Regions from separate parts of the Psychrobacillus sp. NPDC093200 genome, predicted to be linked through region 1. Evidence: a T-box and tRNA genes for the amino acid it is inferred to sense, from the RefSeq annotation. Region 1 holds a T-box; the other holds one or more tRNA genes.
The links. The T-box of region 1 lies ahead of thrS (threonine--tRNA ligase). A T-box ahead of a tRNA ligase gene usually reads a tRNA of that ligase, here a tRNA-Thr.
Positions count from the first base shown of each region.

Region 1 (15,081 bases):
AGTTTCCTTCGAAAGGTCTTGCATCATTTCATTTCTTTGTTGATATCTTAACTCATCATGCACCATCATATAGTCTTCGGTAGAACGAGATTTTCCTCGTTCTAAACCTACTACCTTGTAACCTTTTTTAGTTAATTCGGCAGCGACTATACCTCCAGTCCAGCCGACTCCAACTAAAACTATATCTGTTTTTGGTAATTTTTTAGCCATAATTATTTGCTCCCTTAAATTAATGATTGTGTTGTGAATTTAAACTCTTAGGTTCGAAAGTGACGAACTCTTCTTTTTCAATAATGTCTGTATAGCTCATTTGATGGCCAGGGAAGTTTTTCATTTTCCAGCCTTGCATATCCTTGTTTCCGCCGTATAAAGGATCTGAATAAACACCCTCGATGGTTGCACTTTTCAGTAGTTTAAAGAAATAACTAGAACTAACTGCGCCATTTAAAGTAATTTCTCCAGCTTCCATAGCTGTTAGGATAATTATTTGCTCTTCATCACTAACCTCAGCAAATTTTTTATCATATTGTTTTTTTGCTTCTGCATTTAATGCTTCAATACCTAAGTCAAATATTTGTTGTCTGTTTAAGTGAGTTTGATGTCCAAATAAAGCTGTAGCCTCCGCAGGATAGAAAGGACCGCTCATGTATTCCTTAGCGTTAAGTCCCCAGTTTCCCGCCAACTGATGATCGATGTAGTAAGTAACCAGTAATTCTTTTGCTCCAGGGCCTGCATCCGTTTTTGGGAAGATTTGTTCTGTCGCCGCTTCGATTGTAGCGAATTGAGCTTGATCAAAATACATAAGTGCTTGATTGTAGTTTGTAGAGGTTTTAGATGCAACATGAGATTCTTTAGTTACTTCAGTTGAGTCTTTTCCTAATAGACTCCCAAGAGCACCACCTAAAACTACTCCACCTACTGTTAATCCTGAATTCTTTATAAATTTACGTCTAGAAGAACGTTTTTCTAGAAATTGATTATTTGTTTTCTGTTCTGACATATAAATACCTCCAACATAAAATGATTGAAAATTCATGTGACTATTTACTTAAGTAAATATGCGGATAAAAAAATTTGTTAACTACTTTCATTAGTGAATAAGATTACTCCAGTTGTATACTAACGAAAATAAAACTGTAAACACTAAAAGGGAACCTATAAAATATCCATGTTTTTTACCAGTCCAACAAAGAACTATAATTGCTAGCCCGACTCCAGAGCCTAGTAAAGCAAACCAAGGAAATGAAGAGTTATAGAAAAATAAAGCAAGTGCTAAATCTGCTACTATAAATAATGCAAAAAGTACTTGGTTTAACATTTTTAATTCTGCTAAATTGTAAGCTGACACATCTTTTCCTCTTTCTTTTATAAAAATTATCACTTAATAATCTAAAAAAATAACCGTCCTCAATTTTACTCTTATTTGTCATAAAATCTACTCATTTTAAAAAGTTTTTATATTCCGAAAAAATAATTAATTTGTTATATCGGCATAGTTATAGCGGTTTATAGAGGGGGACTAGTAATAAACAATCCTAATATTAAAATGTTATTGAATAGAGGAAAGATATTATTAATAGAGAGGAGGGCATGAATGCAAATATGAGTATTTACCTATTTTCATCGGTTTGTATGCTTTTTATTATTCTTATATAATAAATAAAGTTTCTCTCCAAATTCGAGAGAAACTTTAATTTAGTTATGATCTTCTACGTTTAAAGCGATTTACTATAAAGATTAAAGCTAAGAGTATAACAATTCCAGCTGCAGAAGTTATTACATATATTTTGGAGTAGCCTGTTGACTGGCTCTCCGAAGATCCTTCTCTACCAAATCCAGGCATGGCATCATTAGGAGGCTCCATCCCTACCGGTGCTTCAAAGCCTTCTGGCATTTGCCCACCATTAGGAGGCTCCATCCCTTCCGGTGCCTCAAAACCTTCTGGCATTTGCTCGCCATTAGGAGGCTCCATCCCTTCCGGCGCTTCAAAACCTTCTGGCATTTGCTCGCCATTAGGAGGCTCCATTCCTTCGGATGCTAGATTTCCTTCCTCGGAAGGATTAGCTTGTTCAAGGGAGGTGGTGTTATTTTGAACGACTAATTCACCTGATAGCTGAGCTAATATAGAATCACTTCTTTGGCTTGCAAATTCTATAATTCCTGTTTCACCATATACGTCTTCCTCGAATTCATCCACGCTGAAAAAAGCTGTAGGATCTTTCTCTACGTATGGTTTAATCATTGTATGAATTTCATCTACCATAGAAGTAAATGAATCCTTGTCTAAAAAGGTAGTTGCTATCTCATTTAAATAATCTTCATATATAGTAATGTTCTCTTCATCAGTTAGAAGCGCATTAACAAGAGGACGATCCTCCATTGTAACTCCGCTAACGGGCTCATAAATGCTTAAGTTAATGTTTTCTTCTGAAACAGCATTACCACCCATCATTCCCATGCCCATTTGTCCACGATTTTGTGGTCTATTCTCCAGGTTTGAGTTTGTGTCTTCTGCACCTTGTGGCAGAGTAGCTTCATTTGTTTCGGGGGCGACAGCAGGAGAGGAGTGGTTTTCGTCAGCTTCCGCTCGTTCATTTCCTTGACCCAGGAATCCAGTTTTTCCGCCACCACCAGGGGCTCCTCCAGCACCAAAGCCTCCAAAGGACATATTATAATCCCAAGGCAATATAGAGAAAATCCCTTCCTCTTCGTATAGATAGTAGTTGTGCTTCATATTTCCTTGGTAGCTATCCATATTAACAAGGGCTGTATTGGCAGCAAAGTATCGAAGCATCTCATCGATATCTAATACGGATCCTAAGTTGGAACCTTCCTCATTAATAGCACTGATAAATTTCAGAAACTCTTTCTCATCCTGATCGCTAATAGATGTCTTTGCCCCGATGCCAGAATAATCCTCATAGTTCTCCGAAATATACTGAAGGTCGCTTCCTGCACCATCAGGTTTATATAAGGAGTCTGAGCCTTTATCGAAATTACGTGCTAGGAATGTTTCTTCTATTGCTTCAACTCCGAGGTATAACCCTCGCTCTTCACCATTGATGGAGACGTACATGTAGGAGTAGCCTGGAGTGGCGATTCCAAATTGCTCCATTAATTTATAGGACATGTATTCACGCATTTGCGATGCGTCACTGTAATTATTATTTAAATTTAATTTTTTTAATCCGTCTAAGCTTTTCGTGCTGTCATAGTAATCGAAATCAATCTTAAAGCTATATCTTTCGGAATCATCCATTTGTACGACGGAACGAAGTGATAGATTTCCTTTCGTACGAATCCCTACGTTATTTACAGTAGTCCCATTAACAGTGACGTTTGCCTCGAATATTTCTTCATCCGATGCATTTTTAATCATTGAATCAAAATCACTGTCAGCCATTTCTATGTCAACGTTAGTGACTTGTTCCTGATTGAAAACTGTATTCATGTATTGATAACCTCTATCAGCAGACTCCAATCCTAATTTCGGATATAAATATAGAAAGCTTAGAAAGAGGCATATTAGGATGATAAACACTAAGAATACATGTGATTTCTTCATGTTGTATCCTCCTTTTTATGCTGTGAAATTGCCATCATAGCTAAGCATTACAGCCGAAGAAACTCCTTCTACATCTGCAATGATATTAACGATATTTTGTTCTTCTTTTTTCAACTGAACCTCATATGTTATTTCAAAGTATTGCTTTCCAACAGCTGACTTAGATTTTACAGAATGCTTTTTCGATAAATTGCCAACTAATTTTTCTAATGTCTTTTCTGTATGAATATTGTCGTACTTTACTACTAATAAGTATGGGTCTTCAATAGATATCTTATTGACAAACAATACTAACACGACTCCAATCAAGACAGAGCCTAAAATAACAAGTGGGATAAAGCCTGCACCACATAAAATTCCTACAACAATTGCCCAGAAAAGATATATTAAATCCATTGGGTCCTTAATTGGCGTACGAAAACGAACAATTGATAAAGCCCCAACCATACCAAGAGACAATAGGACATTTGTGGAAATACCCATAATGATAAGAGAAGTAATCATTGTGATGGCAATCAATGCAATATTAAAAGAGTGAGAGTAAATGACGCCTGAAAATGTTTTTTTGTAGATAACATATATAAACAATCCAATGACAAACGAAACGAGCAATCCTATCAAGGAATCGACAAGTGAAAAACTAGCAGTTTGGTCTAAAAAGCTAGACTTGAAAATATCTGAAAATGTAGTTGTATTATTATTCATTTCAATTTCCTCCATTATTAAATAATAAATTAGCCAAACATTCGGCCTAATTGGTATTTAGAAAAAGCACTAGCCTGTCTATCACTAACCTGTAGTAATTTTTTTATAACATCCGGCAAGAATCCATCATATTTAACCTCGACTATGACTGTTCCATAATCTAACACGTCTATCATTGGTGTATGGGGATTTAATAGGTCCGTGTTATGAAAACTTGTTTTTACATCACTGTCAAATGTAATACGGACGTTGCCTTCTTCTTTAATGAAGACTTCCCTCGTGTAATCAATGATACTGACTGGTCTTATTTGATAAAGCGTCATATGTAGATGAAGCTCGTTCAATAATTTTCGTTCATCTGCTTGCAACCAATCGATGTCACCAAGACGGATTCTTTCATACTCTTCAGGGGTGATTTGGCATTTTTCTTTATATGTCATGTTATTGATCTTCGATTTTTTTTCTAAATTTAAGTAATCGAATTTATGGTTGTACAACCTTACTCTGAATTTCTGTCTTCGGTAAAAGCCCTCCTTCTTCTCTGTAAGAATCTTATTTGAAAAATTATCAAAATAGATGCTTCGAATGAAGTACTTTCCATCTGGTCCCGCATGTGAATCCTTAGACATGACATGCTGGAGTTTATGTTTAAGGAGATAGCAATCTGCCTTTGTCATTTCATGCTTCAATTCATGTCTACCGTTCATATGTCATCCTCCTTTCCTATCTGTACAAAGTATAAAAAGCAAACCTTAAAGAAACCTTAAACTAGTTTTAAAATCTAAATAATTTCATATAAAAAAAAGCCTCAAATTCTTATTTTGAATTTGAGGCGTAAAAATTATTTATATGGAAGCTTTACTTGAAAGGTAGTTCCGCTAGATGGTTTGGAAGAAACTCTAATTGTACCGTTATGACTTTCTACTATCCATTGTGCGATAGATAATCCTAGTCCGGTGCCACCTGTTTCCTTAATTCTAGCTTTATCCTCTCTGTAAAACCGATCAAACACTCGCTTTATATTTTCTTCCCTTATACCAATACCCGTATCACTCACATCTATGGTTAGGTACTCTGGATCTTCTCTTAATACCACGTGAATCTTGTCTTGCGGTCTTGTGTACTTAAGGGCATTGTCTAAAAGAATGACAAGAAGTTGATGAATTCGGTTTTTATCAATAGAAATTGTTCGTTTGCTGTGTATTTGGGTAATAATTTCTTTTTGTTCTAGCTCTGCTAATTCGTAGAAGGGATGAATAACTTCATTAACTAAATTACCTAAGTTTACTGTCTCTTTTTGTAGTTGCTGCTCCAACGAATCTGCTCTAGCTAAAGTGAGGAGATGGGTGGTCATTATATTCATCCTGCGAATCTCCGATAAGCTTAGGCCAATACTTTCAAATTGATTCATAATTGTATCTTCAGGCTTAGTTAGCAGGTGCTCCAACTTGCTTTGTACAATAGTTAAAGGTGTACGAAGCTCATGGGAGGCATTCTCTACAAACTCAGATTGCTTGCCCCAAGAATTAATAATGGGGTTCATCGATCTTTTGGCTAAAAAATAACTTGCTGTTATCGAAAGTAAAACAAAAATGATTGTACAGATAAATAGAATCTTTATAAAGTTATTAACTATACTTTGTTCAGCTTCCACACTTATTAATAATTCAGTATAGCTTCCATTACTATTTGGATACATTAAGGAACGAAACACATAGTCATTTGCTAATTTTGTTGTCTGTATCGTCTCTATAGTCTCAAGAGAGAAAGGGAGGTCCTCAGAAAATTCATTGATAAACCTTGTCCCAATTTGTTCCTCATTTAATATTGCGCCTTCTGCATCTCGAAGCAGCACAATCATTCGTGGGTTGAATGGAACTGGCATTCTGTTGTTTGGACGTTCACTCATCTCTTTGGCTCGTAATAATTCATTGTCTACGGAGGAATACAATGTCTCTTCGACTAGCTGATAAATGATGAAAGAAAAAATGGAGAAGATTAGACTGAATGCAATAAAATTAAGTAACACTAATTTATTTTGTTGTTTCTTCAGTATGTTTTTTCTATACATTTTTTTCACCAATACTTAACATATATCCAAGGCCCCGAAAGGTTTTAAAGTATTGATCATAACCAAAAGGCTTAAGTTTTTTTCTAATGTGGCTAACATAAACCTCTACTACCGTTTGAGATGTCTCTGAATCGAAGCCCCACACTCGGTCGAATAATTGTTCCTTTGTCACAATGGTTCCCTGGTTCTTTACTAAAAACTCCAGTACATCAAATTGACGACCGTTTAGTTGCACAGACTCTCCATTAATGGAGGTCATCTTATTTATTAAATTTAATTGTAAATCCTGAAAAGAAAGGGTGTGGTCTCTGACTTGTTTATTAGATCTTCTAACAAGAGCATTCAGTCTGACCAGTAGTTCATCCCTATGAAAGGGTTTAACCAAATAATCATCTGCACCAAGATGAAAGCCCTTGACCTTATCGGAGATTCCATCCTTCGCAGTAAGCATAAGAACGGGAGTCAGAATGTTTTTTTCTCTCAGAGCTGCTAATACTTCATAGCCGTTCATATCGGGCATCATGATATCCAAAATAAGAACATCTTCGATTCCTTGCTCAGCCATGAACAAACCATCTTCACCGTTGTGAGCCATACGGACTTCAAAGGTGTCACTCACTAAGTCTCGAATACTTTCGGCCAAACGAATATCGTCCTCAATTATTAATAACTTCAAGTTATATCCTCCTACGTCCGATATCTTTATGAAAATAATAATAAACCACTCCGACAAAAAAACAAAATCCATAGTACAAAATTAGCTGCGTATGGTATGATTAAAGTTAGTAACAGGTACTAATAACAGGTGAAAACGGGAGGTTCTTATGAAGGACTTAATACAATTAAAAAATAAAAACATTGTCGTAATGGGTGTGGCAAATGAGCGAAGTCTCGCTTGGGGAGTTGCAAAATCCTTATATGAAGTAGGGGCTAATGTTATTTTTACTTATCGTAAAGAGAGATCGTTAGGTAAAATTCAAAAATTATTAAGTGCTAACGACTTGGAAGCTAAGCTAGTAGTAGAATGCGATGTTAATAGTGATGAAAGTGTTAAGTCAGCATTCGAAATGATAGGCAAGGAAGTAGGAGTCATTCATGGGGTTGTACACTCTGTTGCATTCGCCCATGCGGAAGATTTAAAGGATGATTTCATTAAAACGTCTAGAGAGGGTTATGCTTTTGCGCAAGACACTAGTGCGTATTCCTTAATAGCTGCAGCAAGAGAAGCAGCGCCTTTTATGACAGAGGGTGGATCAATTGTAACGATGACATACTTAGGAGCAGAACGTGTTTTAGAAGGATACAACGTTATGGGGATAGCTAAAGCATCATTAGAGGCTTCGGTAAAATATCTTGCACTAGATTTAGGTAAGCAAAATGTTCGAGTCAATGCGATTTCGGCAGGGGCAATTCGAACTTTAGCAGCAAAAGGTATATCTTCCTTCAACACAATTTTACACAAAATAGAAGAAACTGCTCCTTTACAAAGAAATGTAACACAAGAAGAAGTTGGCGATATGACAGTGGCTCTTCTTAGCAACCTATCTAGAGGTGTCACAGGGGAAATTGTGTACGTAGATTCTGGATATAATATTATGGGATAAATAATTTATTGAACTGTAGTTGGTATTATTCAACTACAGTTTTTTTATTTGTCCAGATTCTCTCACATTGCCCTCGATAAAAAAAGTAAACTCATAATAGCTGATTTCCGCTTTAGACGAACGCTTTTTAGCGGGTGAGCCATAAGCCGCCATCATTGCTAGAAATCGGGGAGAGAGAATAGCTTAAAAGTCGATGGCTAGCGAAATTTCATAAAAATTTAAAACTTATAAAGTTATTACTTATTAATAAAGATTATAAAAAAGAAGTTTTCTAACATACAATTTCGGGTATTTATACTAATAGAGTCGAATTAGATAAGAGGAGGAGTAAACTTGGACAAAAAGATAAATGAAAATAGTAAGAATGAACAATTAGAACAATTTCGTGTTGTAGATAAAGACAAAGCTATGACAACTAATCATGGTTTAAAAGTTTCAGAGGACGAATTTTCTTTAAAAGCTGGTGAGCGTGGTCCTACTCTTATGGAGGACTTTCATTTTAGAGAAAAAATGACACACTTTGATCATGAACGAATCCCAGAGCGAATTGTGCATGCAAGAGGGTACGGTGCTCATGGAGAATTTGAACTATATGAATCTATGAAGCCTTATACAAAAGCGAAGTTCTTACAAACACCTGGCTCTAAGACCCCTGTATTTGTAAGGTTTTCGACAGTAGCAGGATCCCGTGGCTCTGGTGAGCTAGCACGTGATGCTCGAGGGTTCTCAACCAAGTTCTATACTGAAGAAGGAAACTACGATTTAGTAGCCAATAATATTCCTGTCTTCTTCATCCAAGACGCTATTAAGTTCCCGGATCTAGTTCATGCCATGAAGCCAGAGCCTCATAACGAGATGCCTCAAGCGGCTACAGCACATGATACATTTTGGGATTTTATAGCGAACAATCAGGAATCTGCACATATGATTATGTGGGCAATGTCGGACCGAGCAATTCCACGTAGTTATCGTATGATGGAAGGTTTTGGCGTACATACTTTCCGATTCGTAAATGAAGAAGGAAAAGCTCATTTTGTAAAATTCCATTGGAAGCCATTGCTAGGAACTCACTCAGTAGTATGGGATGAAGCCCAAAAAATTAATGGTAAGGATCCGGATTTCCACCGCCGTGACCTATATCAATCTATAGAAATGGGTGACTATCCAGAATACGAGTTCGGTGTACAAATTATTGCAGAAGAGGACGAGTTTGCCTTTGATTTTGATATATTAGACCCTACTAAAATTTGGCCGGAGGAGGATGTGCCGGTTAAGAGAATTGGGAAAATGACATTAAATCGTAATGTAGATAATGTATTTGCAGAAACGGAACAGGTTGCATTCCACCCTGGTAATGTTGTGCCAGGAATTGATTTTACAAATGACCCTCTTTTACAAGGAAGATTGTTCTCTTACACAGATACACAGCTTATCAGACTAGGGGGACCTAATTTCCACGAGCTACCTATTAACCGTCCAGTTTGTCCGTTCCATAATAATCAGCGAGATGGATATGGTCGACAAACGATAAACGTAGGACAAGTTAGCTATCATAAAAACTCATTAGCTAACAATACTCCAACACCAGTTAGTGAGGCCGAAGGTGGATATACACACTATCAAGAAAAAATAGATGCACACAAAGTAAGAGCTCGTAGTGAAAGCTTTAAGGATCATTTCTCTCAGGCAACGATGTTCTGGAATAGTATGAGTCAACCTGAAAAGGAACACATCATTGATGCATTTAGCTTTGAACTTGGTAAATGTGTAGAGAAGTCTGTACGTGCGCAAGTATTAGAAATGTTTGCTCATGTAGATTTAGAAATGGCGAGCAAGGTAGCAGAAAATCTTGGTATGGTTGTTCAAGGGACAGCTGCCAATACAGTAACTAAATCCTCGCCAGCGTTAAGCCAGCTAAATACAGTGATGAAGCCAGATACTAGAAAAATAGCTATACTAGTAGGCGATGGCTTCGATGAGGAGCTATTGAGCATTATAGATGGCTTAAAAGCAAAAGGAGCTCTCCCGCTAATTGTTAGTGATCATCATGGCAGTGTGACGGGAGCAAATGGTACAAGCTTACCTGTCGATCATACATTCTTAACCGAGGATTCTGTTTTATTTGACGCAATTTATGTGGCTAGTGGAGATGGAAAAACTCCAACGTTTAAGAAGAATGCTATGTTGTTTGTACAAGAGGCATTTACACACTATAAACCTATTGGATCTACTTTTAGTGGAGACGAAATTTTAGAAGAGATGGGACTTGTAGGTCAAATTGGTGTATTTGCAAATGACAAAACACATTTTGTTGACACTTTCATTGATGCAGTGGCGAAACACCGCTTCTGGGATCGAGCTGTTTAATAAAGTTATAGTAACAATAGTAATTAATGAAAAGGTATGTCCGATGATAAAGGGCATACCTTTTTAAAATAAATTACATTTCACTTTACTAAAAAAAAGAGAAATACATAAAATTTTGTATTTAAATGGCGTATATAAGGGCATTGCTTACATAAGAAGGAATACCATTATTGAAAAGAGAAGTACTAGAGGTACTAAAAGGAGGAAAAGTGTATGCATTATGTAATCATTGGTGGGGATGCAGCGGGGATGAGTGCTGCTATGGAGATTGTCCGTAATGATCCAGACGCTCAAATTACCACACTTGAAAAAGGAAATATTTATTCGTACGGTCAATGTGGGTTACCTTACGTTGTTGGTAAAAAGGTGTTTTCAACAACAGATGTTATAGCACGCAGTGTGGAGATGTTCCGGACCAAATACAAGATAGATGCAAAAATTGGACATGAAGTGACCAAAGTAAACCCTGTAAACCAAACAGTTACTGGTAATGTCTTAGGAAGCGGAGAAAGCTTTGAGATTAAATATGATCGTCTATTAGTAGCTACAGGGGCTAGTTCAGTTGTACCTGACTGGGAGGGTACACAATTAGATGGGATACATACGTTTAAAACAATTCCTCAAACGGAGGCGTTAATAGCCGATTTAAAAGAAGTAGAACATGTAACCATCATAGGTGGGGGATATATCGGCTTAGAAATGGCAGAAAATATAAAGGAAATTGGTAAAGAGGTTCGAATTATCCAACGAGGAGAACAGTTAATGCCAATCCTTGATCCTGAGATGGCAGATATGCTACATCAAAAAGCAAAGGAAAAACAAGTGGAGCTTAAACTAAATGAGGAAGTTCGATCATTTACTGGGAAGGGACGAGTACAATCTGTAGTGACTGACAAAGGGACTTATTCGACAGATTTAGTGTTGATAGCAATTGGAATAAAACCTTCAACCTTTTTCCTAAAGAATACGGGAATAGAAACTCTTTCAAATGGAGCTATTATCGTAAACGAATATATGGAAACAAGCATCCCATATATATACGCTGCAGGTGATTGTGCTACACATTATAATCGTATCAAACAAAAAAACGATTATATCCCTTTGGGTACTACTGCCAATAAACAAGGCAGACTAGCTGGGTTCAATATGGTTGGTAATAAAATACCTTTTAAAGGTATTGTCGGCACCTCTATTATGAAGTTCTTCGAATTGTCAATTGGTAGAACAGGACTATCAGAAAAAGAAGTAAAGGAATTAGACATTCCCTTTGAAACAAGTACGCTGGAGGCAACAGATATTGCAGGGTATTATCCTGGTAAAGAGTTAATGACGATTAAATTGCTTTATCGTAAAGAAGATCAGTTGCTTCTAGGTGGACAGATCGTGGGTGGACATGGGGTAGATAAGCGTACCGATGTTTTAGCTACTGCGCTATACCATAGCATGAAGCTTCCTGACTTATTAGATTTGGACTTAGCGTATGCCCCTCCGTTTAACGGGGTTTGGGATCCTATACAGCAACTGGCTAAAAGGAATTTTGATAAGAATAAATAAAGAAAAGTGGGAAACAGGAAATGCTAATAGAGTCAAAGGGATTTAATATTAGGGGTATCTCCTATACAGTCAGATCTGCCAATCAATTAGATGCCGACCAACTGTCTAAGGTAAGGCTGCAAATAGATGGAGAAACACAAAACCTAGATAGAGAACAAGGGGAAGCGTTTATAGATAAAGAAGGATTTAAAGAATTAATAGAAAATGATTCCCAATCTGATAAAAATCTTTTTTTAGTAGCTGAAGTGAATCATCAGATTGTTGGATTCTCAAGGTGTGAGGGAAGCGATTTAAAACGATTTGCCCATAAAGTAGAGTTTGGGGTCTGCGTCTTGAAAGAATACTGGGGATTAAGAATTGGAACAAATTTTTTAAAGGAATCTATTGCTTGGGCAGATGCCAATGATATTAAAAAGATTGCGTTAAGCGTATTACATACGAACGAGAAGGCAATTGCCCTATATCAAAAATATGGTTTCGAAGTAGAAGGAATTTTAAAAAACGATAAAATGCTAGCTAAAGGGGAATATTATCATACCATTGTAATGGGTAGAAGTATGGTTTAAAAAAATAGTTGACTATTCAAAACTTGTTGAATATACTATTAAAAATCAATTTAACTTTTTTAGGCAAAGAAAAGGACATGAGTCATTTAGATAATTTCTTATTAGAGAGCAGGGTCGTCGGCTGAAATCCCTGTAGGAAAAACGAATGATTTACCACCTTGGAGCTATTATGGTGAACAGTAAGTATCCATAATCGGGGAACCGTTATCTTCATTTTGAGGCAATTCACTTTAAGAATTGCAAAATTAGGGTGGAACCACGACCACACTCGTCCCTTTACCAGGACGGGTGTGGTTTTTTGCATGAGTAATTTTATATTTGAGCTGTGAAAAGGACACGAATCATTCAATGTTTTCTGTTTAGAGAGCAGGGTCACCGGCTGAAAGCCCTGCGAGAAAGTAGAATGGTTTACCACCTTAGAGCTATTAGGGGGAACGCTATTACTGCTAGTATCCGTAATCGGGAAACCGTTATCTTTTATGAGAGTCGTATTTTTATTAAGTACGACAAAATAGGGTGGAACCACGACCACACTCGTCCCTTGACCGGGACGGGTGTGGTCTTTTTGATTTTATTTAAAAAATAGGAGGAATTTATTATGTCAGTAAAAGCAGAGGAAAGATTAAATCACCAAAAATTGGGTCAGCAATTAGAATTATTTATGTCCATGGAGGAAGCGCCGGGTATGCCATTTTATTTGCCGAAAGGAATGATTTTACGAAATGAGCTTGAAAAAATTTGGAGAGAGAAGCATCAGCGAGCAGGCTACCAGGAGATAAAAACTCCTATTATGATGAAGCAGGAACTCTGGGAAAAATCAGGTCACTGGGACCATTACCATGAAAATATGTATTTTGCAGATGTAGATGAACAAAAGTATGCTATAAAGCCAATGAATTGTCCTGGAGCAGTATTAATTTTTAATAGTAAAAGAAGAGGGTATCGAGAGCTGCCTATACGATATGCTGAGCTAGGATTAGTACATCGCCATGAGCTTTCGGGGTCACTGAATGGACTATTACGTGTTAGAGCATTTACTCAGGATGATGCACATTTATTTGTTCTGGAGGATCAGATTGAGAGTGAGCTTGCTAAGGTGTTAGATCTAGTAGATGAATTCTATAAGGAGTTTGGCTTTAGCTATAAGGTAGAGCTATCGACTCGTCCGGAAGATTTTATGGGCTCCGTAGAGGCATGGGATCAGGCAGAAGAAGCACTAGAATCTGTAATAAAAAGGAAACAAGTCGATTATCAAGTAAACGAAGGAGATGGAGCCTTTTATGGTCCTAAGATCGACTTTCATATACTTGATTCGCTTGGACGAAGTTGGCAGTGTGGAACAGTACAGCTTGATTTTCAAATGCCTGAAAAATTCAATTGTCAGTATGTCGATGAGAATAACCAATTGCGTCAGCCTATCATGATACATCGTGCCATCTATGGCTCTATAGAACGTTTTATGGCTATTTTATTAGAACACTTTCAAGGCAGTTTCCCGCTCTGGCTAGCACCAGTACAAGTAAAGGTTTTACCCATAGCAGATGCACATGTCGCTTATGCAGAAGATGTAAAGCAACAGCTAGAGCAGAAGAGATATCGAGTGGAGATAGATGACCGTGTAGAGAAAATAGGACTAAAAATAAGAGAGGCGGCAATGCAAAAGCATCCTTACATGCTAATTATCGGAGACCAAGAAATGGAGAAGCATATTGTCTCCGTTAGGAAGCATAAAGCTGGAAGTCTTGGTGAAATGAAAGTTGAAGCTTTTATTGAACAGCAGCTAGGACAATAAATCGCGAAGCTGGGCAAAGCGAGTAAGCTATGCCTGGATTGTAGTAAAATATGTCTAGATTGTAGTAATAATAGTGAGGATTGTCGTAAATCTGGTCAAAACGAGTAAGTAATGAGTGGATTGTAGTAAACTACCGCGCCATTGTCGTAAAGCATGGGCGGATTGTCGTAAAAACCGTGGGGATTGTCGTAAATCTGGTCAAAACGAGTGAATAATGCGTGGATTGTAGTAAACTACCGCGCCATTGTCGTAAAGCATGGGCGGATTGTCGTAAAAACCGTGGGGATTGTCGTAAATCTGGTCAAAATGAGTGAATAATGCCTGGATTGTCGTAAAAACGTGGTCACCTAGAGCAGTTAAGCTCCCAAGTTTCGCAGAGAAAAGGATTTTAAAGCTTCTATCTCGAATAAATGCTAAAGAGGGGGTATAGCAAGATGAAATGGCTTGTATTGTTTGCAGGAATTGTCTTATTAGGAGGTAATATTTATGGTGTATACGACATGTATCAGCCAAAAGTAGGGCCTCTTGGCGATGGGAAAGTTTCTGCATATGTTTGGATTAGCATCTTTGTTAGCGCATTAGTAGGAATCCTTGCGATTGCTCAATTCTTTGTATTATTGGCCTATGATCTACGTAAGAAGAGGTTTCCGAGGATGGAAACAGAACGATTTTTATTGCGCCAAATAGAAGCAAGCGATGCGCAAGAGGTATTCCATTATTTTTCACAGGACGAGGTCATGAAATATTATGATTTAGATGTCTTAAAGGATATTAGCGAAGCAAGAAAAATAATTGATAACTGGAAAAAAAGGTACCATAAAAATGAGGGGTTACGTTGGGGAATAGCAACTAAGAAA
Region 1 covers NZ_JBNNVC010000004.1:79,521-94,601, forward strand. The annotation lists gene ACQKNZ_RS15715 (GMC family oxidoreductase) at 1-210, opposite strand, end outside; gene ACQKNZ_RS15720 (gluconate 2-dehydrogenase subunit 3 family protein) at 230-1,000, opposite strand; gene ACQKNZ_RS15725 (hypothetical protein) at 1,091-1,348, opposite strand; gene ACQKNZ_RS15730 (CotH kinase family protein) at 1,700-3,565, opposite strand; gene ACQKNZ_RS15735 (DUF4956 domain-containing protein) at 3,581-4,270, opposite strand; gene ACQKNZ_RS15740 (polyphosphate polymerase domain-containing protein) at 4,300-4,977, opposite strand; gene ACQKNZ_RS15745 (sensor histidine kinase) at 5,112-6,299, opposite strand; gene ACQKNZ_RS15750 (response regulator transcription factor) at 6,334-7,017, opposite strand; gene fabI (enoyl-ACP reductase FabI) at 7,166-7,945, shown strand; gene ACQKNZ_RS15760 (catalase) at 8,279-10,312, shown strand; gene ACQKNZ_RS15765 (CoA-disulfide reductase) at 10,526-11,866, shown strand; gene ACQKNZ_RS15770 (N-acetyltransferase family protein) at 11,887-12,432, shown strand; T-box leader at 12,490-12,711, shown strand; T-box leader at 12,749-12,977, shown strand; gene thrS (threonine--tRNA ligase) at 13,031-14,224, shown strand; gene ACQKNZ_RS15780 (GNAT family N-acetyltransferase) at 14,659-15,081, shown strand, end outside.

Region 2 (15,081 bases), on a different contig from region 1:
AGGATTTAGGGATGCAAAAGGGTCCTGAAAAATCATCTGCATTTCCTTAACAAACTTTAACTTCTCTTTTCTCTTAAGGTTTTGAATTTCTTTTTCCTTAAATATTACTTTTCCAGCTGTCAGTTCCTCTAGTCCTAAGATGGCTCTACCTAAGGTAGATTTGCCACAACCTGATTCTCCAACTACCCCAAGGCTTTCTCCTTCATATAACTTAAGGTTTACCTCTTGAACTGCCTGCACATGACCTTGAACTCGTTTTAATATCCCGCCTTTAATAGGGAAATACTTTTTAACTCCATTTAATTCAAGGAGGACCTTCTGATCAGTTTTGGGTGACAAGTTGACCATTTTTTACTTCCTCCTCTTCGTATAACCAGCAACTTACCATGTGGCCCTGCTCGTCATTTATCTCTGGTGGTGCCAGCTCTTTACACTTTGCGGTGGCAAACTTACAACGTGGGTGAAATCTGCAACCTTGAATTTTCTCCTGCAGACTTGGAAGAGAGCCAGGAATAGGCTCTAATTCAAAATCAGGATCGTCTACATTTGGCACAGAGTTTAAAAGTCCTTGAGTATACGGGTGTTTTGGATTTTTGAAGATATCTTCTACCATGCCTTCCTCAACCTTCTTGCCTGCATACATCACCATAACCTTATCCGCTACCTCAGCTACTACTCCCATGTCATGTGTAATGAGCATGATGCCCATATTTAGCTTTTCCTTTAACTCATTGATGAGGTCTAATATTTGGGCTTGTATTGTCACGTCTAATGCTGTTGTAGGTTCGTCCGCAATAAGTAAACCAGGATGGCATGAGAGAGCAATTGCAATCATAACCCGCTGTCTCATTCCTCCGCTCAGCTCATGGGGATACTGACTCATCCGTTTTTCAGGATAAGGGATTCCTACTTGGTTTAGCAGATCAATACCTTGTTTGTGTGCCTCCGATTTAGATAATCCATGATGAAGCATTAAAGGCTCTCTCAATTGGTATCCCACTGTCAATACTGGATTGAGTGCTGTCATCGGCTCTTGGAAAATCATCGAGATCTTATTGCCCCGCATCTTTCTCAATTCTTCGTATGGAAGGCTTTGAATTTCTTTTCCCTCATACTTGACTTGACCTGCAGCGATTTTACCATTGCTTGGCAAAAGACCAATGACTGACAAGGATGTAATACTCTTACCACAGCCAGACTCACCAACGATGCACAGTGTTTCTCCTTTTGAAACAGAAAAGGAGACATCTCGCACGGCTTGAACATTACCGTCTGCCGTGCGAAATTCAGTTACTAAATTGTTCACTTCTAATAATGTCTCCCTCATCAGATATACCTACTTTCCAGTTACATTTTTTAATGTCCATTTACCAGTGGAATCTAGGTTCAATCCTGTGTAGGTGTTATCCAAAGCCGATGTAACAACTCCGTGATACATAACTACTACAGCATTTTCTTCTAGCATTAATTTGTTTGCTTGGTCTAATAATTTTGCGCGCTCTTCTTGATCAACTGTTGTGCGTGATTGCATTACTAAGTCGTCAAATGCTGCATTGCTATATTGTGCTCTGTTAGATGAGCCTACATTGTCACTATGGAAGTTCGGGTAAAATAATTCAGAACCATCTCCCGTTACATTTGACCAGCTTAAGAATGTTAAGTCATATTCGCCTGCACGAGCTGAGTCTAAGTATGTTGCCCATTCCATAGACTCGATTTCTACTTTAAATCCTGCCTCTACTAGTTGAGCTTGTACTATTTCAGCCATTAATGTTGTATTAGCACGGTTAGCTGTTAATAATTTTAGTGGTTGATCACCGTATCCATTTTTCTCCACTAATTCCTTTGCATGATCCAAATCGTAAGGAGTTCCAGCATTCTCTGCTGACTTATCATAGCCAAATACCTTTGGTCCAACTACGCTATCACTTCTAACACCTAATCCATTCAATTTAGAGACAAACGCATCGCGATCTATTGCTGAAACAACTGCTTCTCGGAATTCCGGATCTTGATTCATTTCTTTTAAGTGGTTAAATGCAAAGTAATAGACTGGAGAGCCATCTATTTTTTGAATGTCAATGTTGTCCATCGATTCTAAACGATTGATTTGTTCTGTTGGAAGGTTATCGATAAATTGAACCTCACCTGTTTGTAGCATAGAAATTGCTGTAGAAACCTCAGGAACCACCTTGAACACTACTTTCTTTAAATCAGGTGCTCCGTTCCAATATTCTTCGTTTGCTTCTAGCTCCAACTGGTCTCCAGGTGTCCAACTAACAAATTTAAATGGTCCTGTACCTACTGGCTCTTTCATCAAATCTTGTTTTTGGTCAGCGCTCGGGCTTACGATTGCCGAGTTTGTATGAGAGAGTGCTGCTAAGAACGCTCCATAAGGATATTTCGTTGTAATTTTCACTGTGTATTCATCTTCCACTGTGATTTCTTCCACTGATTCTAAAAGAGAAGCACGTGGCGCACCAGTTGCTGGGTCGCGTAATTTATCAAAAGTATACTTAACAGCTTCAGCGTTAAATGGAGTTCCATCATGGAATTGTACGCCTTCTTTTAGTTTAAAGATCCATGTATTTTCATCAGGATTTTCATAGGATTCTGCTAATTTTGGTTCAATTTCCAATGTTTCTGAGTTACGTTGAAAAAGTGTTTCATAAACCTGTTCAATAACATTTGCAGAAGGAGAATCGTTGGTCATGATTGGTGACAAGCCAACAGCATCTGTTGTAGTTGCATAAGTAAAGGTTTTACCACTAATATCGCTTCCGGAACCACCGTTTTCTTTTGGTGCTGATGAGGATTCTCCTCCAGAACAAGCTGCTAGCACGATTGAAACAACAAATAATAAAATAAATAACCATTTTTTCTTCATTTTCATATTCTCCTCTACTTCTTTTTATTGGATGTCCATATTTGGATCTAATGCATCTCTTAATCCGTCTCCTAGTACGTTAAAGGCAAACACGGTTAACATAATTGCTATTCCAGGAATAATTGTTAAATGAGGTGACGTCCACATATAACTTTGCCCTTGTGAAATCATTGCTCCCCATTCTGGTGTAGGAGGCTGTGCCCCTAATCCTAAGTAACTGAGAGAAGCTGTTGAGAGGATAGCTGTTCCCATTCTCATTGTGGCAAACACGATGATCGGTGCCATGGCGTTGGGTAGAATATGACGAATCATAATCCTTAAATCAGACGCTCCTAATGATTTTAGAGCCATAATGTACTCTTTTTGTTTAATAGAAAGTACCGAACCTCTGACTATGCGCGCGCAGCTTGGTATTGACCAAATACTAATGGCTATCGCCACATTGACCAAGCTAGTACCTAAGATAGCTATGATTAACATAGCAAGCAGAATTCCAGGGAAGGAGAAGAGCAAATCTACTATTCTCATAATGATTCCATCTAGCTTTTTATAATAGCCACCGAGCAACCCAAGAGTAATTCCTCCAAGCAACCCAAGACTAACGGCTGCGATTCCCACTAATAGAGAAATCCTTGATCCATAAACAATACGAGACCAAACATCTCGCCCATAATTATCTGTCCCTAACCAATGTCCGTCTGAAAAGACTGGAAGTTCACTTGCTACAAGGTTTTGCTTTGATGGGTCATATGTTGCTAACCATGGAGCAAAGACAGACATGATAATCAGCCCTAAGATAATAGCAAAACCTAAGACTGCCAATTTATTTTTAAAGAGGCGCTTCATCGTCGTAACTATTACCTTATCCTTCTTTCTTGTTGCAGTTGGAAGTTTATTATTAACTGAAATGGTATTAGACATATGATCCCTCCTTCTTAGTCATAGCTTATCCTTGGGTCTATGAATGTGTAGACAATATCAACAAGGAGATTCACGACCACGAATAATGTTGCAACTAATAAAACGGAAGCCTGTACCATTGGGAAATCCCTTTGTGCAATAGCATCCACCATCAACCTTCCAACTCCGTTGATTGCAAACACTTTTTCCGTAATAATTGTTCCTCCGAGTAAGCCACCAAAGTTAACACCAATGACCGTCACTACTGGAATCATTGCGTTTTTTAGAGTATGTACCCAAATGACTGACCTTTCTTTTACACCTTTTGCTCTGGCCGTTCTTACATAATCGGCTTTAGCTACCTCTAGCACGGAGGATCTTGTCATCCTCGAAATCATTGCTGCTGCACTAGTGCCAAGTGTGATTGCAGGAAGGATCATCTGCTTAAAGCCTTCTAACGTGTAAAAAGGTGCTGATAAACCACCTACTGGAAGCCATTGTAAATTTACAGCAAATACTAATATCAACAATGCTCCCAACCAAAAGTTCGGTATGGATATTCCTGCAAGTGCTAGAGTAGTAGATGTCATATCGAGCCATGAGTTTTGCTTTAAGGCTGATATCAATCCGGCAACCACCCCTATTATGATGGCGACAATCATACTCGCAATGGCTAACTTAAAAGTATTTGGTAGCCGGATAGCTATTGCCTCAGAAACTGATTGTTTAGATTGATAGGAGTAACCAAAATCTCCTTGAACCGCATTTTTTACATATCGACCGTACTGAACTAGGAAAGGATCATTTAGTCCCAAGTTTTCTCTTATGGACTCCAAATCCGATTCGGTTGCTGTCGGCCCACCTACCATAGTGGCAGGATCCCCAGGCGCTATGTACATAGATGAAAATACTAGAAATGATATACCGAAAAGCAAGAAAAGAAGCTGTATACCACGCCTTACTATTAAAGAAATCACAATCCCACCAACCTTTTCTACACTTGTTAATCATTTCTTTGTTTTTGGTTAACAAATGACTGAATTTTAATAGTTTTGATTATAATACAACAATTCACAAAAATCTATATGAATTTTCAAATAAATTTATTTATTTCATTTATTCTTTACTTTTAGACTTAATAAATAATTTATCCATTACTTTTCGAATAGAATATCTCCTATTTTATTACTTTATGTATTATTATTATTTTGTACAAAAGTAAACGCTTCCATTCTTTTTGTCCATGCAAAAAGGCATCCTCTAAAGGATGCCTTTTATAATTTTAAGCCACTACGACTTTTAAATCTTCTCAATAAAATATGGCTTTCAACTCTCGTAATACCTTCTAATGCATACAACTCTTCATTGATAAATTTTTCTAGGCTAATGAAGTCATCAACTAACACATGCATATGTAAGGTGGAAGGTCCTGTCATTTGGTAGCAACTCGCTACACTTGGGTTGTTTGCTAGTTTCTCTGCAACTTCCACTAATGATGAAGGCTCACAATCCACTTCAAAAAAGCCGGATACCCCTTTACCTACTTTTTCAGAATTGATCACTACAGTGAATCTTTCAATAATTCCTTCCTTCTGTAGTTGATGAACCCTCTCCCTTACAGCAACTCTAGAAAGATTTAATTCCTTCCCAATGTCTACATATGATAATCGACCATTAGCTGTTAACAGTTCTAGAATTCGCTTGTCTACCGCATCAATTCCCATTGTATATCTCCCTCCCATCTAATATAATAGATGATTAACTTTACTTTAGAAAGCAAAAATATCATTATAACGACATAATGTAAAGAAAAATACAGTTTACTCTTTACATTGAAAAAATCTATATATCTTTTGCATATACATAATGCGTGGTTGAACCAAATAGAAAATTTTAGAACACATAATTAAAGGCAAGAATGCGTTGATTTAACAGCATTCTTGCCTTTTCAAGTTCTATAGTTTTGTTTTTGGAAAGGCTAATTGAAGAGCCTTCCTATTTACATTAAGCTAACAGCTTCACGATTTCACGGTTAAATGCCGGAATATCGTCAGGCGTACGACTTGTTACTAGCTGATTTTGACAAACGAATACTTCTTCGTCATGGAACTTAACGCCAGCATTCTCTAGATCCACTTGAATGGATTTATAACCAGTTGCATCGCGACCATTTAATGTTTTCGCAGTAATTAAAAGTTGTGGTCCGTGACAGATTGCAAATACTGGTTTCTTAGCATCCATAAAGTATTTTGCAAATTGTACGAAGCGATCATCCGCACGTAAAATATCTGGAGAAAAACCGCCAGGAATGAACAATGCATCGAATTCCTCTGGTTTTACATCATCAATCCCATAGTCAATCGTTACATTTACTTCTCCGTTTTTACCTGTTACTTGTTTTCCAGCCTCTTCTTCAATTGCAAACACCTCGTGCCCAGCTTCGTTTAGTGCTTGTGCTGGTTTGGCGTATTCTGAGTCCTCAAACATATTTGTGATTAATGTTGCTACTTTAGCCATTTCCTCACTCCTCAATTGTTTGTTCTCTCTTATAATTCCACACTTTAAGGTGCATTAAACATTTTTGATAAAAATAATAGTTGAGGATAGACTAATCGTCTAATTCCTTTTAGAATTCTCCCTACCTTTGTTGGGTAACCTATCTGAAAGGAATTGAGAACATCAGAAAACAACTGCTATGTACTATGACTCTTTACATACAAAAAAATCCTCGACCATTAGGAACTAACAGTCGAGGATGCAAAATATTTATATTGAATGATTTCTATTTATTCTACTAGGCCCATTTCAGCTTTTACAACTTCTACGATACGGCTCACATAGTTTTCACAGTCTTCCTCGGAGGAAGCTTCTACCATTACACGCACTAATGGCTCTGTTCCAGATGGACGCACTAATACACGGCCGTTTCCAGCCATTTCAGTCTCTACTTCGTTAATAATTGCTGCTACTTTTTCATTTTCTGTTACAGCATGCTTATCTGTTACACGAACATTAACTAGTTTTTGTGGGTATATCTTCATCTCAGCTGCAAGCTCTGAAAGTTTTTTACCAGTTACCTTCATGATGTTCACTAACTGCAAACCAGTCAGCAATCCATCGCCTGTTGTATTGTAATCTAGGAAAATAATATGTCCTGATTGTTCTCCACCCAAGTTATATCCATTTTTCTTCATTTCTTCTACAACATAGCGATCTCCTACAGCAGTTTTAACGCTAGTCATTTCATTTGCCTCTAGCGCCTTGTAGAAGCCCATATTACTCATAACAGTAGAAACTACCGTCTGGTTATTTAAACGTCCTTGGGAATTTAAATACTTGGCACAGATGTACATAATTTGGTCGCCATCAACTATGTTACCTTTTTCGTCCACTGCAATAAGTCTGTCTCCATCACCATCAAATGCTAAACCAACAGCTGCTCCCTTTTCCAAAACAAATTTCGCTAGGCCGTCTGGATGAGTAGAGCCTACTCCATCATTAATATTTAAGCCATTAGGAGAAACGCCCATCGTTGATAGGTCAGCATCTAAATCAGCAAATACATGAGTCCCTAAAGAGGATGTAGCCCCATTCGCACAATCTAAAGCAACATGGATACCGACGAAATCTTCATCGATCGTTTGCTTCAAGTATTGAATGTATTTTTGTCCGCCTTCGAAGTAATCGGAAACCGATCCAACTCCCCCACCAGTAGGTCTAGGAAGTTCGTCCTTCTCTGCATCAAGCAGTTGCTCAATCTCTTCTTCTTGTTCATCGGAAAGTTTAAAGCCGTCTGAACCAAAGAATTTGATGCCGTTATCTTCCACAGGGTTGTGGGAAGCAGAAATCATGACACCTGCATCTGCACTCATTACTCTAGTCAAATAAGCTACACCTGGTGTACTAATTACACCTAAGCGCATTACTTCTACCCCAACCGATAAAAGACCTGCAACAAGGGCGCCTTCTAGCATATGACCAGAAATACGTGTGTCTCTTCCGATCAATACCTTTGCTCGTTCCTTTGACTCTTTTGTTAATATATAACCGCCAAAACGACCTAATTTAAATGCAAGTTCTGGTGTTAGTTCAGAGTTTGCTACACCTCTTACGCCATCTGTCCCAAAATATTTTCCCATTTTGATCTACTCTCCTTAATTACCTGTTATCCTGCTTTTATGCTTCTATTATCGTTAGTTTTGCTTCGGATTCAGATGTTTGCCATTCTATATTCGAAGGGCCATCAATTTGAATAGGGAGAATCGCTTCTCCAACTTCTGAATTTTGTGCATCAACATATATGGATATATCCCCTGATTGCACTTTCTCTAATGCTTCAGCTGTTCCCTTTCCCACTAAAACGACAACCCCATCTGCAGGAACATTAAACTTACTCTCTAATTCCTCAGGTAAACCCTTTATAGCGATTTTCATACCTGGAAAGGATTTTTCTATTATTTCACTGGATGCAGATGTATCCTCTTCTTTCACCGTTTCTTCTGCCTCAGTTGTAGAAGGGGCTTCGGTGACATCAACCTTTACTTCAATTTTTTCTTGAGATATCCTTGTGATTCCTTCAGGTTGAGTCAGCTTCACATCAAATGTACCGGCTTTCTCAATTTTACTCACATCTACATCGACATTCAACCTATCAATTTTATCCACCGTTGCTCGTGGGCCATATATCCGAACGGTTTCTGTGTCTTTAGATATATTATTGATTGTTAACCCAGCCTTAGGCGTTCCTTTTCTCACAATCGAAATTGGTACTTCTTTACTGTATTCTTCCACAGTCAATTTAACTTGCACGGTCCTTGGTTCAACAGATACATCTAATTTGTTCAGGTCTAAGTCCAGGACTCTGACACTTGCTTGCTGTTCAAAGGACTTATTGATGCCTTTTTCACTTGAGATAGTTGCTTTTACATAACCTATGCTTTGAATGATACTTTTTGCACCTGTAATCGTAACTGTTTTTGGTTCCACACTAGAAGATTTTAATACATAGTTCTCTGCTAATAAGTTTTCGTTCATATCTAGGTCGACTTTAAACTCTTGTGTGATACGCTCCTCTATTACAACATTTACATAAACAGGATCAGTACGAACCTTTAACTTTTCGGAGAAATTCTCATTCGAAATGGCAACTCTATGTTCTCCAATTGGAAGTTCTCTTAAATCTACAAATAGTTTATAATCCTTCATGATTTTTGCTGATGTTACGAGCTGAGTAGGGCCTTCTATATTGACGTCTACCGTATCAGGTACTCCAGTCACAACTAAATTTTCATCATCATAATAAATCTCTACCGGTACTTCTCTTATCATATCTATCGTTTTGCTGCTTGAGTTCTGATTGTCAGATTCAATGTCAGATTTCACGGATACAAACAGCAGTATGGCAAAGGTAAGTGTGATAATTCGCAAAAGCCATGGATTATTCATCATTCTATCCATTTTGTTTCCCCCTCCATAGCCACTTAGAAGGTGTTGCTTGCTCCTCTGATGGACCAAACCAAAGTCTTGTTAAATGATTTTTAAATTCATCTATAGAAAGATTTCGATGTAGGTCTCCATTAGATGTAAGACTAACTGCACCTGTTTCCTCCGATACCACAATTGTTATCGCATCTGTGACTTCACTGAGTCCTATTGCAGCTCGGTGCCTTGTTCCAAGTTCTTTAGAGATAAAAGGACTTTCAGAAAGCGGCAAATAACAACCAGCAGAGGCTATCTTATTCTTTTGAACAATAACAGCGCCATCATGTAGTGGTGTATTTGGAATAAAGATGTTAATCATCAACTCAGAAGTTAAGTGGGAATTTAGAGTTATTCCTGTCTCTATATATTCCGTTAATCCAGTCTCTCTTTCTATAGAAATCAAGGCTCCTATACGTCTTTTCGCCATATAGCTAACCGACTTGGTCATTGCTTCTATTAAACGAGTTTGCTCTTCTTCTTCATGCAGTGAGCTTCTAGAGAACAATTTACCTCTACCTATTTGTTCTAACGCTCTTCTAATTTCAGGTTGGAATATTATAATGATAGCTAAGAAACCAAATTCAATTACTTGGTTTAACATCCAGCCTAGAGTATCCAGGCCTAGAAAGTCTGTTACTACCTTTGCAATGACTATTACAAAAATACCTTTTAACAATTGAACTGCTTTTGTTCCTTTAATAAGAGTTATTAATTTATATATAACAAACCATACGAATAAAACGTCTAAAATATTGACGATTACATTCACTGGCATCAAGTCCGTAAATTGTTCCATAAACGACATTGGGCATCCCCCACTTTTCCTCGCGAATCCATATAAAGTAAGTATAACATACATGTAGTATAGATTTCTCTTTCTAACTCTAACGAAAAAAGTCTATCCAAAGTTTCCTGGATAGACTTTTTATTCGTTTGTCTTTTCATTTTTAAAGAATGAAGCTATACCTTTAGCACTATCTTTTATGGTATACCATAGCCAATCGAATACTTGATTTATTTCCTCCGTTTTACCTGTAACATTTGCGGTAGAAGCCATATATTTAGAGCCATCAATAATGGAACCATTAATAACTGTTAGATTACCATCCAGTTCACCATCTACTCTAACATCCCCATTTTTAACTACCAAGTCGCCTTTAACGACTTGTCCTTCAGGGATTATAACCGTTTCTCCCTCGACGATTACATGCTCTTGCTTAGTAAACGAAAATTGCTGATCGTTATTATAATTTGAGAAAAGTGCACTACTCATTAACAAAAGAAACATTGCAGCTGCAGTCATAACCGGATGTTGTCTGAACCATCTGCTTACTCCAGTATGTGATTTCTCTTTTGGAAGTCTAGACATAACGGAAAGAGTAAAATCATTTGGTGCCTCTACATGAGCAGCACCCTTCACAAAAGCCACCACATCGCTCAGCTCGTGCATATGATTACGACATTCCGGGCATGATTGCAAGTGTGATTTGAGCTCCAGCTCGTGTTCACGACTAATTTCACCATCTAGATATTCATGCATATAGTGAACAATTCGTTCTGGACACGCACTCATCATGATTCCTCCTATTACAGATTAGGTTGTTTACTTAATTGTTTTCGAAGTGCTTCCCGACCTCTATGAATTCTTGTTTTCACTGTACCCAATGGGAGGTCTAAAATTTCACTAATTTCCTGTAAAGATAATTCCTCCATATATTTAAGTACAATTGCGGATCGATACTTATCAGGAAGCCTGCTAATCTCATATTGAATTCTTTCTTGTAGCTCTAGCTTCATCAGTTCTTCTTCAGGAAGTTCCTCAGACGCTGCAATTTGGGAATACATATCTAGACCTTCCGTACCCTTTACTTCTGCATCTAAATAATAATCAGGCTTTTTTTTACGTATACGGTCGATACATAAGTTTGTTGCTATACGATAAAGCCATGTTGAAAATTTTCTTTTTTGATCAAACGTGTGAATATTAATATAGGCTCGCACAAATGCTTCCTGTGCAATGTCCTCAGCCTCGTGACGATTGCCAAGCATTCGATAGCAAACTTGGAAAAGCCTATTTTGGTAAAGGTCGACAATCTCCGCGAATGCGTCTTTATCTCCTTTTAACACTTGTTTTATTCTCTTGTTAACTAACGCATCCATCGTGTGATTTTCCCCTCCGCTCTATGCGGCTGTCTCTACCTATACGTTTAAGGATTCAACAGGTTTCATTTTTTTATGTTATTTTTAATTTTATCAAACATTTCCAGCTTTGTGTTGATTTTAAAAAAAGAAAAAGCAGACCATTTGCCTGCTTTTCAAAAAAATACTTAAAACAATTATATTAAACTTTCTCCAAATAATGAGCCCATAAGTGCGACTGCCGCATCAGCTGTTCTATTTTTTTCATCCAGGATAGGGTTTACTTCCACAAACTCCGCTGAAGTAATTAAATGGGAAGAATACAGCATTTCCATAGCTAAATGACTTTCACGATAGCTTATTCCACCTGGTACTGGTGTCCCAACTCCAGGAGTATAAAGTGGATCTAGTCCATCTAAATCTAATGATAAATGAACTCCGTCTACTTTACGTTCTAGGAAATAAGCCATTGTTTGATTCATAACCTCTGTCATCCCGAGTTTATCTATTTCATGCATGGAGAAAACTTTAATACCTTTTTCTTTAATCAGTTCTCTTTCCCCTGGGTCAACTGAACGTGCTCCGATGATTACAATGTTCTCCGGTTTAATCTTTGGCGCAAAGTCACGGATATTCACTAAATCATCATGACCTAGGCCGATACTTACTGCTAGCGGCATTCCGTGAATATTACCTGATGGAGATGTTTCAGCTGTGTTTAAGTCAGCATGAGCATCATACCAAATAACACCTAGATTTTCATATTGATCCGAGAGCCCTGCTAATGTACCAATTGCAATGCTATGATCTCCTCCAAGGACAAGTGGAAATTCTCCTTCTGTCACAACGGAATGGACTTTGTTAGCTAAAGCTGTATTTGCTTCTATCACTTGTTCTAAATTTCGAAGAGTTGTATTAGGTGACTTTTCTTCTCTAGTTTGACTGATTAAAATGTCTCCTTCATCTTTCACCGTATGCCCAAGAGCTTTTAAACGCTCAACGACACCAGCATATCGTATGGCACTAGGTCCCATGTCGACTCCTCTTCTATTTTGCCCAAGATCCATAGGAACACCGATAATTGATACATTTAATTTATTCATTATTTTATACCCCCTTCAGTTCATACATCCATTGTAAATCCTAAGGGTCAGTTGGCTCAACCGAGCAATTTTATGTATATTTATTCAATAAAAACTTTAGTTGTTTTTTAACCTCTGCCCACTCATAATCCACTATGGAGTATACCACTGCATTTCTAACTGTTCCATCAGACCTGATGCGTTCATTTCTTAACACACCTTCTCTGATACCCCCAATCCTTTCAATTGCTTGTTGAGATGGCAAATTTAGCTCATCAGTTTTAAACTGTACGCGGATCATACCAAGATCTTCAAAGCAATAATTGAGCAGCAAAAGTTTACATGTCGTGTTCACATGTGTACGTTGATATTGTTTTCCATAGAAAGTAGAACCGATTTCACAAGCATGATTAACTCGATCTATGTTATAAATGCGAGTAGTACCCATTATTTTTTTGGTAGTAGTGTGTTCTACTACATAAGCAATAGCATTTTTTTGGTCATTCATCTGCTCAATACCAGCTTGTAGCCATTGCCTTAACTGCTGCTCATCCTCTATCTTATTTAGCATATATTTAAATACGCTAGGCTCGTATAGCTCCCATAGCATAGATATATCCGATTCGGTTAATAACCTTAACGTAACGTCTTTATGAGTTAATTTTTCCACCGATTACACACCCTTTGTTCTTTTTTCTAATCATAACGCTTTTAGAGTATGATGAATATATTTTTTGAATCAAAAAAACTCCTCCCATATTAAATGGAAAGAGTTTTATAGATGGAGCCTAGCGGGATCGAACCGCTGACCTCCTGCGTGCAAGGCAGGCGCTCTCCCAGCTGAGCTAAGGCCCCACAATTTATGCTGAGCTAAGGCCCCACAATTTATGCTGAGTTGTAATGGCTGGGGTACCTGGATTCGAACCAGGGCATGACGGAATCAAAATCCGTTGCCTTACCGCTTGGCTATACCCCAATAACTGGTGGAGGGGGACGGATTCGAACCGCCGAACCCTAAGGAGCGGATTTACAGTCCGCCGCGTTTAGCCACTTCGCTACCCCTCCAGGCTAATCATAAAACATAAATGGTGGAGGATGACGGGCTCGAACCGCCGACCCTCTGCTTGTAAGGCAGATGCTCTCCCAGCTGAGCTAATCCTCCGTTGCTGTGTCCTAACTAAAAACCGGACAATAGATATTTTAGCATAAAACTTTCTTCAAAACAAGCACTTTTTTATGTATGTTTTCCCTGCTTTTAGTAATGAGAAAAGCTTCCAACCGGATTTGAACCGGTGACCTCTTCCTTACCATGGAAGCACTCTACCTACTGAGCTATGGAAGCATAAAAATGGCTCCGAAGGTAGGACTCGAACCTACGACCGATCGGTTAACAGCCGATTGCTCTACCACTGAGCTACTTCGGAACGTTCTTATCATTTAAAGTACAAATATAATTATAACAAGTATACTTTAAATTTCAAGCTTAATTTAGATATTTTCCCAATGAAATATTTAAAATGTAATATTATAGAATTTAAGGAGTTAAAGTAAAATATTTAGTTTAAATATGTGTCCTTTTTCTATATTTGGAATTATTCATTGGAATTGCTTCACCATGTTATATTGGCCTTTAAATATTTAATTATACATGGAAAGTTAGTTTAATTGATCCTTCTGAAATGGATAGTGTGTTTCCTGATGGCTTCAGACTGGTCTTTTGCTATAAGATAACCGAGGATTTTTTTGAGAGGGATTGTCATGACTTACGTCACGACAATCCCTCTCTTTTTCGGTCATCCTATTGCATCGACAGTCCTGCGCCAACCTACAACACTCGAAACGTTTTTAATGCAGCTTTTATAATAAGGGAATTGTTGTCCTTCCTACGAGTAGAGCGGCTCCCGAATATACAATTTCGGGAGCCATCCTATTTCTTTATTAATGGAGAACTTTTTATCTTTTTATTAACAAGTTTATGTTAAAGAGAAAGGTTGATTTAAAATTCACAAAAAGCGAGCGAGGAAGTGTATCTTCAAGCTCATGCATTTACTGTCCATTTTACTAAAGTGATTATAAGTTAAAATAGGAAATAATGACTTCACCAAATGGTTGAAATCAAGTGAATTATTACTCTTGGTATAAACATTATGATGTTCCAGACCACTTCAAATATTATAGAACCACCAATCTCACCTAAAATTTCTTTAAAAAACCCATCCTGCTTTTCTTTTTTTCTTTGCCATCCAACATCTCCGAATCCTCTAATTTATACCTTCGGTAACGAAACTGCCGCGTTAGTGTAACGTGAACACCTTCATAATTTTTTCTATTTTAACAAAAATATTCAGTATTGATTAAATTAATTTTAATACTTCATCAGAGCCATTAACAATAAATAGAACATCTTCATATATAAGAAACACTTAACATTATTAATGAATAGCATCTTTTGATTTAGATGCTTTTGAGCTGCGAAACCAGATGGACGGCAGATTTCTTCGTCAGCCGCAGTCGTTCGGTTCTCGCGTATGCTATACGCTCCGAGCCTCTCTTCCTTGCTTCCTCGAACTCTTTGCCCCTCTGCTTTCTCGC
Region 2 covers NZ_JBNNVC010000011.1:19-15,099, reverse strand. The annotation lists gene ACQKNZ_RS20085 (ABC transporter ATP-binding protein) at 1-348, opposite strand, end outside; gene ACQKNZ_RS20080 (ABC transporter ATP-binding protein) at 323-1,327, opposite strand; gene ACQKNZ_RS20075 (ABC transporter substrate-binding protein) at 1,337-2,887, opposite strand; gene ACQKNZ_RS20070 (ABC transporter permease) at 2,912-3,808, opposite strand; gene nikB (nickel ABC transporter permease) at 3,823-4,764, opposite strand; gene ACQKNZ_RS20060 (Lrp/AsnC family transcriptional regulator) at 5,062-5,511, opposite strand; gene ACQKNZ_RS20055 (type 1 glutamine amidotransferase domain-containing protein) at 5,792-6,304, opposite strand; gene glmM (phosphoglucosamine mutase) at 6,574-7,926, opposite strand; gene ACQKNZ_RS20045 (CdaR family protein) at 7,964-9,244, opposite strand; gene cdaA (diadenylate cyclase CdaA) at 9,237-10,073, opposite strand; gene ACQKNZ_RS20035 (anti-sigma factor family protein) at 10,194-10,841, opposite strand; gene sigW (RNA polymerase sigma factor SigW) at 10,856-11,428, opposite strand; gene rocF (arginase) at 11,605-12,510, opposite strand; gene ACQKNZ_RS20020 (GNAT family N-acetyltransferase) at 12,581-13,159, opposite strand; tRNA gene ACQKNZ_RS20015 (tRNA-Ala) at 13,272-13,344, opposite strand; tRNA gene ACQKNZ_RS20010 (tRNA-Gln) at 13,391-13,465, opposite strand; tRNA gene ACQKNZ_RS20005 (tRNA-Tyr) at 13,471-13,554, opposite strand; tRNA gene ACQKNZ_RS20000 (tRNA-Val) at 13,576-13,651, opposite strand; tRNA gene ACQKNZ_RS19995 (tRNA-Thr) at 13,759-13,831, opposite strand; tRNA gene ACQKNZ_RS19990 (tRNA-Asn) at 13,839-13,913, opposite strand; partial or broken gene ACQKNZ_RS19985 (hypothetical protein) at 14,855-15,081, opposite strand, start outside.
Region 2: it encodes a tRNA-Thr, which carries the amino acid that the T-box ahead of thrS (threonine--tRNA ligase) is inferred to sense. The anticodon was not compared.